Regions from separate parts of the Colwellia sp. SU-HH01172 genome, predicted to be linked through region 2. Evidence: predicted binding sites of a transcription regulator. Region 2 holds the regulator's gene; each other region holds the start of a gene.

What was found. Region 2 encodes sigma-54, which starts transcription at its own class of promoters, with help from an activator protein. Its sites were predicted from a motif close to GTTGGCACGNNNNTNGNNT; they were not measured.
Region 1: a site for sigma-54 is predicted at 3,838-3,856, ahead of AC27JP_RS11750 (EF-hand domain-containing protein). Genes of this name have one in related genera too.
Region 3: a site for sigma-54 is predicted at 3,527-3,545, ahead of flgF (flagellar basal-body rod protein FlgF). Genes of this name have one in related genera too.

The regions. Positions count from the first base shown of each region.
Region 1 is NZ_BAAJMB010000004.1:46,845-51,783, reverse strand. Features, by position in the region: gene AC27JP_RS11770 (substrate-binding periplasmic protein) at 1-196, shown strand, start outside; gene AC27JP_RS11765 (CBU_0592 family membrane protein) at 196-753, shown strand; gene AC27JP_RS11760 (LiaF domain-containing protein) at 985-1,635, shown strand; gene AC27JP_RS11755 (Nramp family divalent metal transporter) at 1,739-2,959, opposite strand; gene AC27JP_RS11750 (EF-hand domain-containing protein) at 3,321-3,800, opposite strand; gene AC27JP_RS11745 (AraC family transcriptional regulator) at 4,002-4,823, opposite strand; gene AC27JP_RS11740 (YHS domain-containing (seleno)protein) at 4,938-4,939, shown strand, end outside.
Region 2 is NZ_BAAJMB010000001.1:1,120,863-1,125,801, forward strand. Features, by position in the region: gene lptA (lipopolysaccharide transport periplasmic protein LptA) at 1-40, shown strand, start outside; gene lptB (LPS export ABC transporter ATP-binding protein) at 41-772, shown strand; gene AC27JP_RS04955 (RNA polymerase factor sigma-54) at 838-2,349, shown strand; gene hpf (ribosome hibernation promoting factor) at 2,387-2,674, shown strand; gene ptsN (PTS IIA-like nitrogen regulatory protein PtsN) at 2,706-3,158, shown strand; gene rapZ (RNase adapter RapZ) at 3,165-4,019, shown strand; gene AC27JP_RS04975 (HPr family phosphocarrier protein) at 4,037-4,309, shown strand; gene mgtE (magnesium transporter) at 4,489-4,939, shown strand, end outside.
Region 3 is NZ_BAAJMB010000001.1:703,204-708,142, reverse strand. Features, by position in the region: gene AC27JP_RS03170 (CheR family methyltransferase) at 1-408, shown strand, start outside; gene flgB (flagellar basal body rod protein FlgB) at 472-870, shown strand; gene flgC (flagellar basal body rod protein FlgC) at 873-1,292, shown strand; gene AC27JP_RS03155 (flagellar hook assembly protein FlgD) at 1,312-1,998, shown strand; gene flgE (flagellar hook protein FlgE) at 2,028-3,401, shown strand; gene flgF (flagellar basal-body rod protein FlgF) at 3,585-4,328, shown strand; gene flgG (flagellar basal-body rod protein FlgG) at 4,351-4,939, shown strand, end outside.

The sequences.
Region 1 (4,939 bases), on a different contig from region 2:
GAATAATATTGATTACTATACCCTGCCGCAAGGAAGTAAAGTGTTGATTGTTGAATGGAGCCATAAAATACTAACGCCGTCAAAAACCGATCGTATTTATAAGAATATGATGGATTTAAGTAAAGTGGTGTTATTAAATGGCCCACATGTTGGCAAAGAGCTATACGTTCGCAATATGCATATCGAGTTACAATAATGACCATAGCACTTATCGGCTGGTGTGGAACCATTTTATACCTGCTCAATCACGCATACATTTCACTCAATAAAAATTGGCGGAAGGTTATTTATTACACCGCCAATGCCGCGGCTGCCATTTGTTTGATTATTTCTTCTGTGGTTAATCATTCATGGCAAGCTGTGGTCATTAATGCCTTTTGGGCAATAATTAGTCTTTCATTGTTACTTAACGTTGATTTAGCAAAAATAAAATTCAGCAAGCGACTGTTTAATCTCGTCGTTATCATTATGCTAGCTGCTTTTATTGCCCAACTTATATTTTATAATCAGGCAAACTTAACCTTACTGGGTTGGACATCTGCCTTTGTATTTTCTGCATGTTATTTACTTTTTAGTGCTGAAAAAATGCTGCCAAGATATTATTTATGTTGGAATGCTTTCGCCGCCCTAACTTTGCTACCACAATTGTGGCTCGACCAAAATTGGCCGGTTTTCACCCTAGAAATTATTTGGGCTGTTATCTCGATTTATGGTGCCGCTAAGCGTTTCGAACAAGTTCATTTACTTCAATAGCCGCTAGCGCTACTGAATTAAAGCATTAGCTAAAGACATTAAAAAGGCACAAATATATTTAATATTTGTGCCTTTTAACTAATTGATGGTGAATTTTACACTAAGAAAAAACATAAAACTCCATAACCAAATGTTATTTAAGCATTTTAATTTATGGCGTTAACTTTGCTACTATTGATGCCATTAGCTATTCTAACCAAATAATCAATAGTAATTGCAATGGAGTGACAAATGACCGTAATTCTTGAAGATCGTCCAATTGAACAAGTCCGAGAAGAAACTATCGACCAGTTAATATTTAACTATAGTCATGGTGTGATTTCTTCAGCAGCTTTTGAGCGCCGATTAGATCAAGCAATGAATAGTGAATCACATCAGGAAATTGTTGATTTAGTAGCCGATCTAACGCTAAAAGCCGATAACAGCTATAACGATAGAAAAGAACATCAATTCACTCCAAGTTATTCAACCTCAAATAACGACGACGCACTAAGTCTAAAAAGCATTTTAGGAAATGTTGAACGCAGCGGCCAGTGGTACGTGCCGAAAGTAATTACCGTTAATAGTATTTTAGGCGAAGCAATGTTGGACTTTACCGATGCGGTATTTCAACATCAAAATGTGATAATTAAGCTCAATTGTCTTTTAGGTAGCTCTACTATTTATGTACCTGAAAACGTCAACGTAGTGTGTAAAACATATGGTATTGTCAGCAGTATTGAAAATAAAGCCCCATCGTTAGCGGGTCGACAAGCCCCGAGTATAACAGTCGAGGGAAAAGTGGTATTAGGCTCGCTTAATGTCTCTATTAAAAGAACAATTAAAGAAAAGTTTATTACTTTCGCTAATAACTTAAAAGCGGTGTTTGACGACAAAAAGTAACTATTCTAGCTCCGATAAAGCAATATATCAGGCGTTAGTGGATCAGCACGATAAACTAACGCCATTTTATTGACCAATTAACACTTACTGTAAAACAGCCAATTTACAACATACCAAATGCTGACAGTAAACTGCGGCCACTTAACATTAACGTGATCAATATAACACTGACGGCGGCAATATTTTGCCAGCGATTGTTACGATATTGCCCAAGCTTTTTAGTATTCATGATCCAAAGTAAGAACAAACTAATGATAGGTAACAACAAACCATTAGCCACTTGTGCAAACCAAATAATCGATACCGGTTTAATACCGACACAACTAATGGTTACGCCTAAGGTAAGAATCACCATCCAGGTTAATCTAAAACCAAAAGCATTCAGGCTTTTATCCAAATTTAAAATACCACTTAAGGCATAAGCTGCCGCCAACGGGGCCGTAATGGCAGAAGAAATTCCTGCGCAAAATAAGCCTATGCCAAGTAAAATACTTGCCCAATCACCGAATAATGGCTGTAACGCAGGTGCCAAATCGGCAGCACTTTGAATAGAAAGTTGCTGGCCAAAAAATGCCGACGCTGCCGTAGACAATATAGCTATAGATATCAAAGCGCCAATAGGAATAGAAATTAATAAGTCTTTTCTAGCTTTTGGGATATCGTCGCTTGAGCGCCATTTTTCACTTGCAGTCGAGGCATGTAAAAATAAATTATAAGGAACTACTGTGGTGCCTATTAAGGCTATTACCGTAAGCGTTGCCCCCGTTGGTACTTCAAATGCAACAAAACTGCTAAATAGCTCGCTCCACTTAGGCTCAGTGATTAAAAAAGTTAATATAAATGCAATACTCATCATGCCAACTAAAACCACTAACGCGCGCTCAATTACTTTATAACTGCCAGTTAACAACAAAAGAAAAGCGACGACTCCAATGATGATAGGAAAAATGATAGTTGCATAAGCCACATCAACATTTAGCTGTTTGGCAAAGCTCACTAAGCCCAAACTTGCACCGGAAATATTGCCACTTTGGTAGGCACCATTGCCAATCACAATGGCACTAACCACCAAGACAATTGCACTTGCTTTTAGAAAGGGCTGTTTTATTGCCGCGCGAATGTTTTCGCCTAAGCCCTGCTGACTTACAATACCAAGTCGTGCTGACATTTCCTGCAACACAATAGTCGCTATCATGGCAAACAAAAGTGCCCATACTAAGGTTAAGCCATAGTTTGCACCTGCAAGAGATGCGGTTATAACAGTACCAGGGCCGATAAATGCCGCAGTGACCAGAAATGCCGGCCCTATTTGAGGAAACTTCATCTTTAATACCCTGTTTTTATTATTATAAAGGAATCTTTGATGACTTTATCATAGCGAGTCTGGTAGGAAATTACAGCGCTAAATTCTCAATAACCTTGAACTAAGAGCCTAATGTTTAATTAATGAAGTGCTAGATTTTTAGCTGTGCTATTTTTTGCAGGGGTATCGCATAGTAATAAAACTCGGCTAGTGCCTGCGGTGAAAAGGCCGCGATAAACACATAACAAGGAAAGAATTTATCTTGAAGTAAGCACATAAAGACAGTAATACAACAACGAGAAAAAATACTGTCGAGATGAACAGCTAACTCACGCCAAAATAAATTCTTAAGTAAAGGTAAGTGACAATGACATCATGCACGTTATACGCTGGTATCTATGCGCGGATAATTGCGAATAAACTCCAACATAGACTGAGAGAATTCTGCTTTATCAATACTGTCATCACCATCAATTGCTTGTAATTGTTGCTTCATGGTTTCAACAAAAGAAGGAAACTCTGCGTCTTGCTCACTATTTTCCATATCATCAAATAGGCTTTCTAAGGTCGTAAGGTTACCATATGAAGTTTGCGTTTCAGGGCTAGCATTCGACATTCTCTCAACCATTTGATCAAGCATTAATTGGTGTTCTTCATCACTGATTTCACCATTGCCATCGGTATCCATGCGGGCAAACATCTTTTCAAGTTTTTCAGCACTGACATTTTCAGGTGCATTATTGATAAACTCTTCTTTTGAAACTTGTCCATTACCATCAGCATCTGATGCAGAAAAGCGCTCTTTACGCTCCATCATCATTTGGTTAATAGTCGGCAGTGCATTGTTATTGATTGTATTCATGTTCATTTCCTTAATGAGCGTAGAGTAAATAAATATCAATCAAGTAACATGCAAGCTATAGCCCCTGTTATGTTTAGAAAATATAAGAAATGTCAAGATTTGTAAAATGATAGCAGTCGATGCAAATTAAAGTACTCATTTGCTCTTAAGTACTATGCCAACAACAGGCGCTGCAATAGAAGAATTGCAAATTGAAACTTTCTATTGTTGCTCTAACCACTCTTTTGGCGACATATTAGTCTGTTTTCTAAAAACACGAGCAAGTGCCGAAGCGGTTTCATAGCCAACGCTATTGGCGACAATACTAACGTTCTTACCTTGTTTTAATAACGACTGTGCAACGCCTACGCGCCAACTCACCAAATAGTCGTTAGGGGTTTGGCCAATAACGCCTTTAAAAACTTCGGCAAACTTTGACCGTGACATTAACGCCAGCCCTGCCATTTTTTCCAATGACCAATGCTCTTCAGGGTGATTATGTAGTTGCTGCAAAACATTCTTCAGCTGAGGATGCATTAACCCCGCCAGCATGCCTTGGGCAATATCGCCTTTAGTAATAAGTGAGCGCATCATATTGATAATGAATATTTCCATTAATCGGTTCATCACCGCTTGACGCCCCTGCTGTTCTTGCCCAGCTTCGGCAATGATCCAATCAATATTGGTTTGCAAAAATGGTGACTCTGCTAAAGGTAGAATGAGTAAGTCAGGTAAGGCTTCTGCCAATAAATTTGAGCTATTACTACCATAAGTCACTGTTGCACAAATAAGTTCAGCATTGTCAGTATCGCGCGCTTGTAAGCCATGCTTAACTGGCCTAGGCAGAAAAATAATCGAAGGTTTGTCTAAGACAATAGTCGACTTGTCTAGCCCTAGAATAGATAAAGTGCCACTACGCAATAAATGAATATGGCCTTCTGCTGCGGCTCCTTCGTTAAAATGAGACAAACCACAGAGTTTCCCGGTGTAGAACACTCCGGCTTGTAGGCTAAATCGATCAATTATTTGTGAAAGATGGTCCATAAATACGCAACTTGGACGATTTGGTTCAAAGTGCGGACGATTGTATCCCACTCGCTAAGCAATCAACACTATTATTTCTCCCGTCATTAACAACTACACAAATTAGGAAACAAGAT
Region 2 (4,939 bases):
AGCTGAAGTACCAAAAAAATTAAAGGAACAGCAGAACTAAATGGCCAACTCTACATTATCTGCAACAGGTTTAGCAAAATCATACAAAGGCCGAAAAGTTGTTAAAAACGTCAGTTTAAAAGTTTCTGCTGGACAAATCGTCGGTTTATTAGGGCCAAATGGCGCCGGAAAAACCACCTCTTTCTATATGATAGTTGGCCTAGTTAATAACGATAATGGCACTATCGTATTAAATGATGAAGATTTAACGCTATTGCCGATGCACGAACGTGCACGCAAAGGCATTGGCTACTTACCACAAGAAGCGTCAATATTTCGCAAGTTATCAGTTTATGACAATATCATGGCTATTTTGCAAACTCGTAAGTCATTATCTGATGTTGAAAAAGAAGAAAAGCTTGAGCATTTATTGGAAGAATTCAATATCGGCCATATTAAAGATAACTTAGGCATGAGCTTATCTGGTGGTGAACGTCGGCGCGTTGAAATTGCCCGGGCATTAGCCGCCGATCCAAAATTTATCTTACTTGACGAACCTTTTGCCGGTGTTGATCCAATTTCAGTAGGTGATATAAAAAAAATTATCCTACACTTAAAAGAACGTGGCATTGGCATTTTAATTACCGATCACAATGTCCGTGAAACGCTCGATGTTTGTGAACACGCATATATTGTTAGTCACGGCGAACTTATTGCAGAAGGTGATGCGGATCAAATTCTCGCAAACCAGCATGTAAGAGATGTATACCTTGGCGAACAATTCACGCTATAGTTATTGGCATACGTTAAAAGCAAAATAATATTGCACTAAATAGTAACAGGGAAAAGAAAAACTAAATGCGTCCTACTCTGCAGCTCCGTATCGGACAACAGTTAACTATGACTCCCCAATTGCAGCAAGCAATTAAGCTGTTGCAATTGTCGACCTTGGATTTACAACAAGAAATTCAAGAAGCACTTGAAAGTAATCCGTTACTTGAAATGGATGAAAACCAAACGACTTCATCGGAAAGTACGCCTGATAATTTAGAAGAAGCATTTTCGGCCAACGCCAGTGACAACAACAGTGAAGTAGCATCTCTAGATGGCAGTGAAGATTCAGCGCCAACAATCGATGAAATTAGCTCTGCCGAAGGCTTAGCAAAAACCGATATCCCCGAAGAATTGAATAATGACACCACCTGGGATGATAATTTCAGCGCTGGTACTAGCAGTGGCAGTGTTGGTCCTGCTTCTGAAGATTATACCTATCAAGGTGAAACCAAAGATTCAATTCAAGATCACCTAATTTGGCAAATGGAACTGACGCCTTTTACCGAAACCGATAAAACCATTGCCATTGCCATTATTGAAGCGATTGACGAAGCGGGTTATTTAACTGTTTCGGCTGAAGAAATTTTAGAAAGTGTCGGCATTGAAGACCTTGAACTTGATGAAGTCGAGGTGGTGCTAAAACGAATTAACGTCTTTGACCCTATAGGGGTTGCCGCCCGCTCAATTCCAGAGTGTTTGTTGATCCAATTGAATCAATTTTCAAGCGATACCCCTTGGTTAGCAGAAAGTAAACTCGCAGTTAGTGAGTATATTGACTTATTGGGTAATCGCGATTACCGGCAATTAATGCGTAAGTTGCGTTTAAAAGAAGAGCAATTACGCGAAGTGATACGTCTTATTCAAACCTTAGACCCTCGCCCTGGCGATAGCGTTGTTAAGAGTGAAGAACAATACGTAATTCCTGATGTTTCAGTGGAAAAGAAAAACGGCCGTTGGACAGTAGAATTAAATCCTGACACTGCACCTAAGCTGTCGGTCAATCAGCAATATGCCGCCATGTCACGTTCTATGAAGTCGTCGACGGATTCACAATTTATTCGTTCTAATCTGCAAGAAGCGAAATGGTTTATTAAGAGCTTGGAAAGTCGTAACGACACCTTATTAAAAGTATCCAACTGTATTGTGCAACGCCAACAAGGTTTCTTTGAACATGGCCCAGAAGCCATGCGCCCTATGGTATTAAACGATATTGCTGAAGCCGTTGATATGCATGAATCAACCATTTCTCGCGTTACCACGCAAAAATATATGCACACGCCTAGAGGCATATTTGAATTAAAATATTTCTTCTCAAGCCATGTTAGTACCGAAAATGGCGGCGAGTGCTCATCAACTGCTATTCGCGAGTTAATTAAAAAATTAGTCTCGGCAGAAATTCCCGCCAAACCACTCAGTGACAGTAAAATGGCAGATATTTTAGCGGAACAAGGCATTAAAGTAGCAAGGCGTACCATTGCAAAATATCGAGAGTCGCTCTCGATACCACCATCGAATCAACGTAAAAGCCTATTATAGGTTTGGTTTATTAACCCGCAAAAGAGGATTGACGCATATGCAAATTAATCTTACCGGACACCATGTCGATGTTACCGATTCATTACGTGATTATGTCAATGGAAAATTTGAAAAACTAGAACGACATTTTGATCACATCAACAATGTTCATGTAGTTTTAACCGTAGAAAAACTTAATCAAATAGCGGAATCAACCGTGCACTTAAGTGGCAGTGAAGTTCATGCCAAAGCAGAAAATAATGACATGTATGCTTCTATTGACTCACTGATTGATAAGTTAGATCGGCAAATATTGAAATATAAAGGCAAAATAAACAAACATTAACGTCTCTTCGCATTAGGTCTTTGAAGTAATTATGAAGTTGCAAGACATCTTAACCCCGGACTGCACAATATGTGCAGCACCGGGTTCCAGTAAAAAGCGTGTATTAGAATATTTAAGCAGTTTGGCGGCAGAAAAGCTGGCCAGCCACGATACTTTCCAATTATTAGAAAGCTTAGTTAAGCGCGAAAAAATGGGCTCAACGGGTATCGGCAATGGTATTGCCATTCCCCACGGACGTTTAGACAATGCGAGTGCCCCAATTGCTGTGGTTATCACCACGGAACAAGCAATTAACTTTGACGCTATAGATCATCGCGCTGTCGATATTTTTATTGCCTTATTTGTTCCTGAAGAAGAATGTCAAAATCATTTATGTACCTTACAAAGTATTGCACAGATATTTCGTGATAAGCAATTTTGCAAGCAAGTGCGTAAATGCGAAAGTAACCAAGCACTTTTCGAATTAATCCAACAAGCGAGTTAATCATCAATGAAATTAATCATTGTCAGTGGTCGTTCAGGCTCAGGTAAAAGTGTTGCCCTGCGTGTTTTAGAAGACTTAGGCTATTATTGTGTCGACAATATTCCGGTTAATTTACTGCCAGCCTTAACACATACTGTTATCAATGATTACGAAAATGTTGCTGTTAGCCTAGATGTTCGTAACCTACCCGCCGATCCGAATGATGTGCCAGAAATCATTGACTATTTACCCAGTGCGGTTGAATTAAACCTACTCTATTTAGATGCCGATGATAGCGACTTAATTCGTCGTTTCAGCGAAACTCGACGCTTGCACCCATTGATCAAACAAAATATCGCTCTTGATCAGGCAATTGCACTCGAAAAACAACTGTTAGAGCCAATTGCAACACGTGCGCATTTATACATTAATACCAGTCAATTATCACCGCATCAGTTAGCCGATTTAGTTAGAGAAAGAATTCTCGGCAAAAAATCAGGCTCTATGGTGATCGTATTTGAATCTTTTGGCTTTAAACATGGTGTGCCACAAGACGCTGACTATGTTTTTGATGCTCGTTTTTTACCTAATCCTTATTGGGATAAAGAGTTAAAAGCGCACACAGGTTTAGATAAACCGGTACAAGACTTCCTCGCCAGCCAACCAATAGTCACTAAATTTATTTGGCAAATTAACAGCTTTATGATGACCTGGTTACCACATCTTGAGCGCAATAATCGCAGCTATGTCACTATAGCCATTGGCTGTACCGGTGGTAAACACAGATCGGTTTACATTGCAGAGCTGCTCGCGAACAACATGCGAAAAGAACGTGACGACGTACAATCACGTCACCGTGATTTAACGCTAGCCAGTTCATAAGCGCGAAGCAATAAAGCATGCAAATCAGCCGTCAAGTCAACATTATTAACAAGCTTGGGCTCCATGCCCGAGCCGCGTCTAAGTTGGCACAATTAAGTCAACAGTTCAGTGCGACTATTACCTTAGAGCTAGACGGCAATAGTGCCGATGCCAATAGTATTATGGGATTAATGCTGTTAGCTGGCGCTCAAGGAAAAACGGTTAAGGTTACAGCCGTCGGTGATGACGCTGAGCTTGCGCTCCACGAAATCTGCCAATTGTTCAGTGATAAATTCGACGAAGCAGAATAACCTCCTCTTCTTTCATCTGTTCAACCAGTTATTAAGTCAATAAAAAAGCTGCGAAAAGTAACAAATTGCGATAAACTCAATGTCGATGTTTATTAAAAATTCAATGCCACATTAACTTAATAAACATCCTTCATAATAATAAATATCAATTTCGTTTTGCAACGGCACAAGGTAGCAATATGCCGGAAGTTTCCGAACAAGAGTACAGCCATCAGCGTCTACAGCAGGTTAACGATGCCCTCGGTAGTGGTATGTATGTCTATGTCCGTAAACTATTGCAGGACATGCCCGCATTTGATCTCGCGCTATTACTAGAATCTTCACCAACCAAAAGCCGTTCTGTACTTTGGCAATTAATCGATGCCGATCACCATGGTGAAGTGCTCGAAGAATTAAACGAAGAAGTTCGAAAAGGTATTCTTAAAAATATCCGTCCTGAAAAGCTTGCTGCCGTTGCAGAAGGTATGGACGTAGATGATTTAGCTGAAGTTTTCCGTACCTTACCTGATAGCGTCTATCGGGAAGTATTGAGTTCAATGGACTCACAAGATCGTAGCCGAGTAGAAGCCGCGTTGTCTTACGAAGAAGACACGGCGGGCGGTATCATGAATACCGATACCATTTCCATTC
Region 3 (4,939 bases), 420 kb from region 2:
ATTATTGGCACTGATATTTCAAATACCATGTTAGAGCATTGTAAATATGCTCATTATGACAGCCTAGCATTATCTAGAGGTTTATCTTTGGAACGTAAGCGTCAATTTTTTGAAGCTGGCGACAATGGTATGTTGAAAATAAAAAGCGTTATTAAAAACATGGTGAGTTTTCGGCAATTAAATTTACTGAATAGTTATAGTTTAATGGGCCGATTTGATTTAGTGTTTTGCCGTAATGTCTTGATTTATTTCTCTCCAGAGCTTAAGACTCAAATCATCTCCCAAATTCACGGCACCTTAAATAATGGTCGTTATTTATTTCTTGGTGCTTCAGAATCCCTCTCTGGTATCAGTCAAGATTTTAATATGATCCGCTGTAATCCTGGCATTGTTTACCAAAAAAAATAGCACACTCTCAAGCTCTGGCATAAATATTGAATAAATACCTCCACTACTTTGGAGGTATTTTTTATGGCGATTAGTTTTGAAAAAGCATTTGGACTTCACCCGCAAGGGTTGCAAGTACGTGCTCAGCGAGCGGAGATCATTGCGAGTAATATTGCTAACGCCGATACACCAGGCTATAAGGCAAAAGGAATGGATTTTAAAGCCGCATTAGCCCAAGCATCTTCAAAGCAACAAACCGGTATGACCCGCACCAATGAAAAACATTTTGATGTTCGCATGGAACTCAATAATGGCGTGGGATATAGAGTGCCTGATCAACCTGATACGGGAGATGGCAATACAGTTGATGTACAAGTGGAACGAAACTTGTATCTAGAAAACTCTATGGAATATCAAGCTAGCCTACAATTTCTTAACGGTAAGATTAAGGGCTTGAAAAAAGCTATCACTGGAGGGCAGTAATAATGAGCCTATTTAATGTATTTTCTATTTCTGGTACGGGAATGAGCGCACAATCAGTGCGTTTGAATACCACGGCCAGTAATATCGCTAACGCCGATAGTGTCAGCAGTAGTGTTGATAAAGCTTATCGGGCACGCCATCCAGTTTTTGCCGCCGAGATGCAAAAAGCTGCCGCTGGACAGAATGAATCGGTTGGTGTACAGGTGCTTGGTGTGGTGGAAAGTGATAAGCCACTAAATGTGGAATATGCCCCTGATCATCCGATGGCTGATGGCGAAGGTTATATCTACAAGCCAAATGTAAATGTTATTGAAGAAATGACTAACATGATATCGGCATCACGTTCATACCAAACTAATGTGCAATTGGCTGAGTCGGCAAAAAATATGCTGAACAAAACGCTCACGCTTGGTCAACGTTAAATTTATATAGGAATTTAAAATGGAAACAGTATCTGGTTCTAGTCCCTTAGATAATATTCGTTGGCAGCAAGAAACAACGCCAGAAGCGGATGAAAACCGCGGCATGTTAACGCAGGAAGACTTTTTTGCCTTACTGACTCAAGAGTTGTCGCATCAAGACCCAACCAAGCCAGTTGAGAACAATGAAATGATCTCGCAAATGACAGCATTCTCAACCACAGATGGTGTATCAGAGCTAAACGAGCAATTTACTAGTTTTGCCGCATCTATGTCTTCTAGCCAAGCATTACAGGCTTCGTCTCTTGTGGGTCGCAGTGTCTTAGTTGAAGATAATGTTTTTGGCATGGAAGAAGGAGAAGAAGTTAAAGGTAAGTTAGTTACCGATAAACCCGCAACTAATGTCAATATTTATGTTGAAAACGTTGCAGGGGAAATTGTACAAACTGTTCCCGTTGGTAGTGTTGATGCCGGTGAGTTTACCTTTACTTGGGATGGACAAGGTGCTGACGGAGAACCTGCTCCAGAAGGCGCTTATCGTTTTCGTGTTGCCGGCCTAGTTGACGGTGAAGCAAATGAGTTGCAAGCGATGACCTATCGAAAAGTAGACAGTGTCACTTTAGCAGGAGCGGGTGGTAATATTTTATTAAATCTTAATGGTGGCAGCACGATGAAATTGTCGGATGTTGTTGAAGTAACCCAAGGTTAAATTAACAGAATTTTTTACGAGGTGAATTTATGTCATTTAATATCGCACTGAGCGGATTAAACGCCGCTCAAAAAGACTTGGATGTTACATCCAATAACATTGCAAACGTCAACACTACTGGCTTTAAAGAATCACGAGCTGAATTTGTTGATGTTTATGCGGCATCTTTGTTAGCGTCAGGCAAAACTAAAGTCGGTGACGGTGTTTTGACGGCTGACGTTGCTCAACAGTTTCAACAAGGTAGTATTCAGTTTACTAATAATGCCCTTGATTTAGCGATTACGGGTAATGGCTTTTTTGCCACGGTACCAGAAATTGATAGCTTAGAGACTTCGTACACACGAGCAGGTCAATTTAAGTTAAATGATAGCAATTTCGTGGTGAATTCAGCTGGTGAGCACTTATTAGGTTTTCCTGTAAATGCTGATGGTACCTCTGCTTCAGTGAGTTTAAGTACCGCCGAGCCTATTCGTATTCCAACCGCATCTGGTGCGCCACAACAATCATCAGAAGTTGATATTCGTATGAATTTACCGGCAGGGGATTCATATATAGCAACAGCACCGGGTAACTTTGACCCTGATGATCCACTAACTTTTAACCATTCAACGTCGGTTACTATTTTTGACTCTTTAGGTGATAGTCACGTTATGACATATTATTTTGTTAAAGATGACCCGGCAGTGAACCCGAATGAATGGATGATGTTTGCTGCAGTAGATGGCAACCCTATTGATTTAGAAGATCCCGCAGGTGGTGGCACTAACCCTGTCGGAGGGACTGTATCTGGTCCTTTATCCCCTACAGGTGTTACCGGGGCAAGATTGATATTTGATGCTTCTGGTGACTTTATAGATCAAGTCCCTACTTTGGCAAATGGTGGTATTATAACGAGAGATTTTACTAATCATTTACCTAATGGTGCAGATACAACTCAAACTGTACAATTGGATTTTAATTTAGATCCAAATGGGCCAAATGCCAATGAACCAACACAATTTGCCTCAAACTTTGAAGTCACATCATTAGAGCAAGACGGATTAGCGGTTGGTCGTTTAACTGGTATTGATATTGGCACTGATGGTTTGGTAAGAGCAACCTATAGCAACGGTACGTCAGAGCCTTTATCACGTATTGCTATGGTTAACTTTGCTAATGAACAAGGGTTGACGCAAATCGGTAATACCGGTTGGAAAGAAAGTATTACTTCTGGTGAAGCATTGGCGGGTGAAGGTGGCTCTGGAACCTTTGGTACCATTAATTCTTCAGCACTCGAGCAATCGAATGTTAACTTAACCTCAGAATTGATTGACTTAATTTCAGCACAACGAAATTTCCAAGCCAACTCGAGAGCATTAGAAGTTGATAATCAGTTAAACCAAACGATATTGCAAATTCGCTAAAGCGTTAATTGACTTAAAACATTAAAAACCAGGTTGACCTTAAGTTTGCCTGGTTTTTTCGTATACCCCAGGCGACAAAGCTTAAATAGCCCCTTCTATATTGCCAATACCTAGCGTATTTATGCTTTGGCATTTTAATTGCATTCTTCATGTTAATTGAAATTATATTGTCTGGAATTCATTATGGATAAGATGCTGTACATCGCTATGAGCGGTGCAAAACAAAATATGCATGCCTTATCAGTAACAGCTAATAACCTTGCCAATGCTAAAACGACAGGCTTTAAGGCCGATCTAGCGAACGCTCGCACAATGCAAGCCTTTGGTGAAGGCTTGCCAACGCGTGTATTTTCGATGATGGAAAGATCAGGCCAAAACTTTGACAGTGGTGCCTTTCTTACCACAGGCAGAGATCTCGACCTAGCGATTCAAGGACAGGGTTGGCTTACAGTGCAAACTCAAGATGGTAGTGAAGCATATACTCGTAATGGTCAATTAAAACTAAATGATAACGGTGCATTAGAAACCTCAAGCGGCAACTTAGTTATTGGTGAAAATGGTCCAATATTCTTACCGTTACCCGTTAACAATATCGATATTTCAGCGGATGGAACCATTATGGTTCAACCTGAAGGAGCGCCGAGTTCAGTTCAGGAGGAAGTTGGACGCATTAAGTTGGTCAATCCTGACAATCGGTTCTTAGAAAAAGGCAATGATGGCTTATTTCGTCGCAAAGATGGCAATAATGAACCGGCCGATGTCACAGTAAAGGTCGCCAATGGTGCGATAGAGTCAAGCAATGTAAACCCTATTGGTGAAATGACCGATATGATCGCGCTGCAGCGTCAGTTTGAAATGCAGTTAAAAATGATGAAAACCGCCGAAGAAGTGGATGCAAGTGCAGCTTCACTATTACGCGCGTTCTAAATAAATTTTCTCGAGGTGATGTATGAACCCAGCATTATGGATCAGTAAAACAGGCTTAGACGCGCAAACAAAAGAAATTGCCGTTATTTCAAATAACCTAGCCAATGCCAGCACGGTCGGTTTTAAGAAAAGCCGCGCAGTATTTGAAGATTTACTTTATCAAAATATTAACCAACCGGGTGGTCGTTCGGCGCAAGATACGGAAATGCCTTCAGGATTAATGCTAGGTGCGGGTACTAAAGTGGTCGCAACACAAAAGATTCATACCCAAGGGGATATGTTAAACACAGATAATGCCTTAGATCTCATGATCCAAGGTGAAGGTATGTTTGAAATTTTAATGCCTGATGGCTCATCGGCCTATTCACGTAATGGTCAATTTACCTTAGATGAAGAGGGTAATATGGTTACCCCCGGAGCAGGCTATTTATTACAACCGCAGGTGACCGTGCCTGAAGATGCATTGAGCATTATAGTGTCACAAGATGGTGAAGTGTCAGTTACCCTGCAAGGGCAAGCAGAGCCGTCGGTTGTTGGACAAATTAATACGACTAACTTTGTTAACCCGACTGGATTAGAACCTATAGGTCAGAACTTATATGTTGAAACGG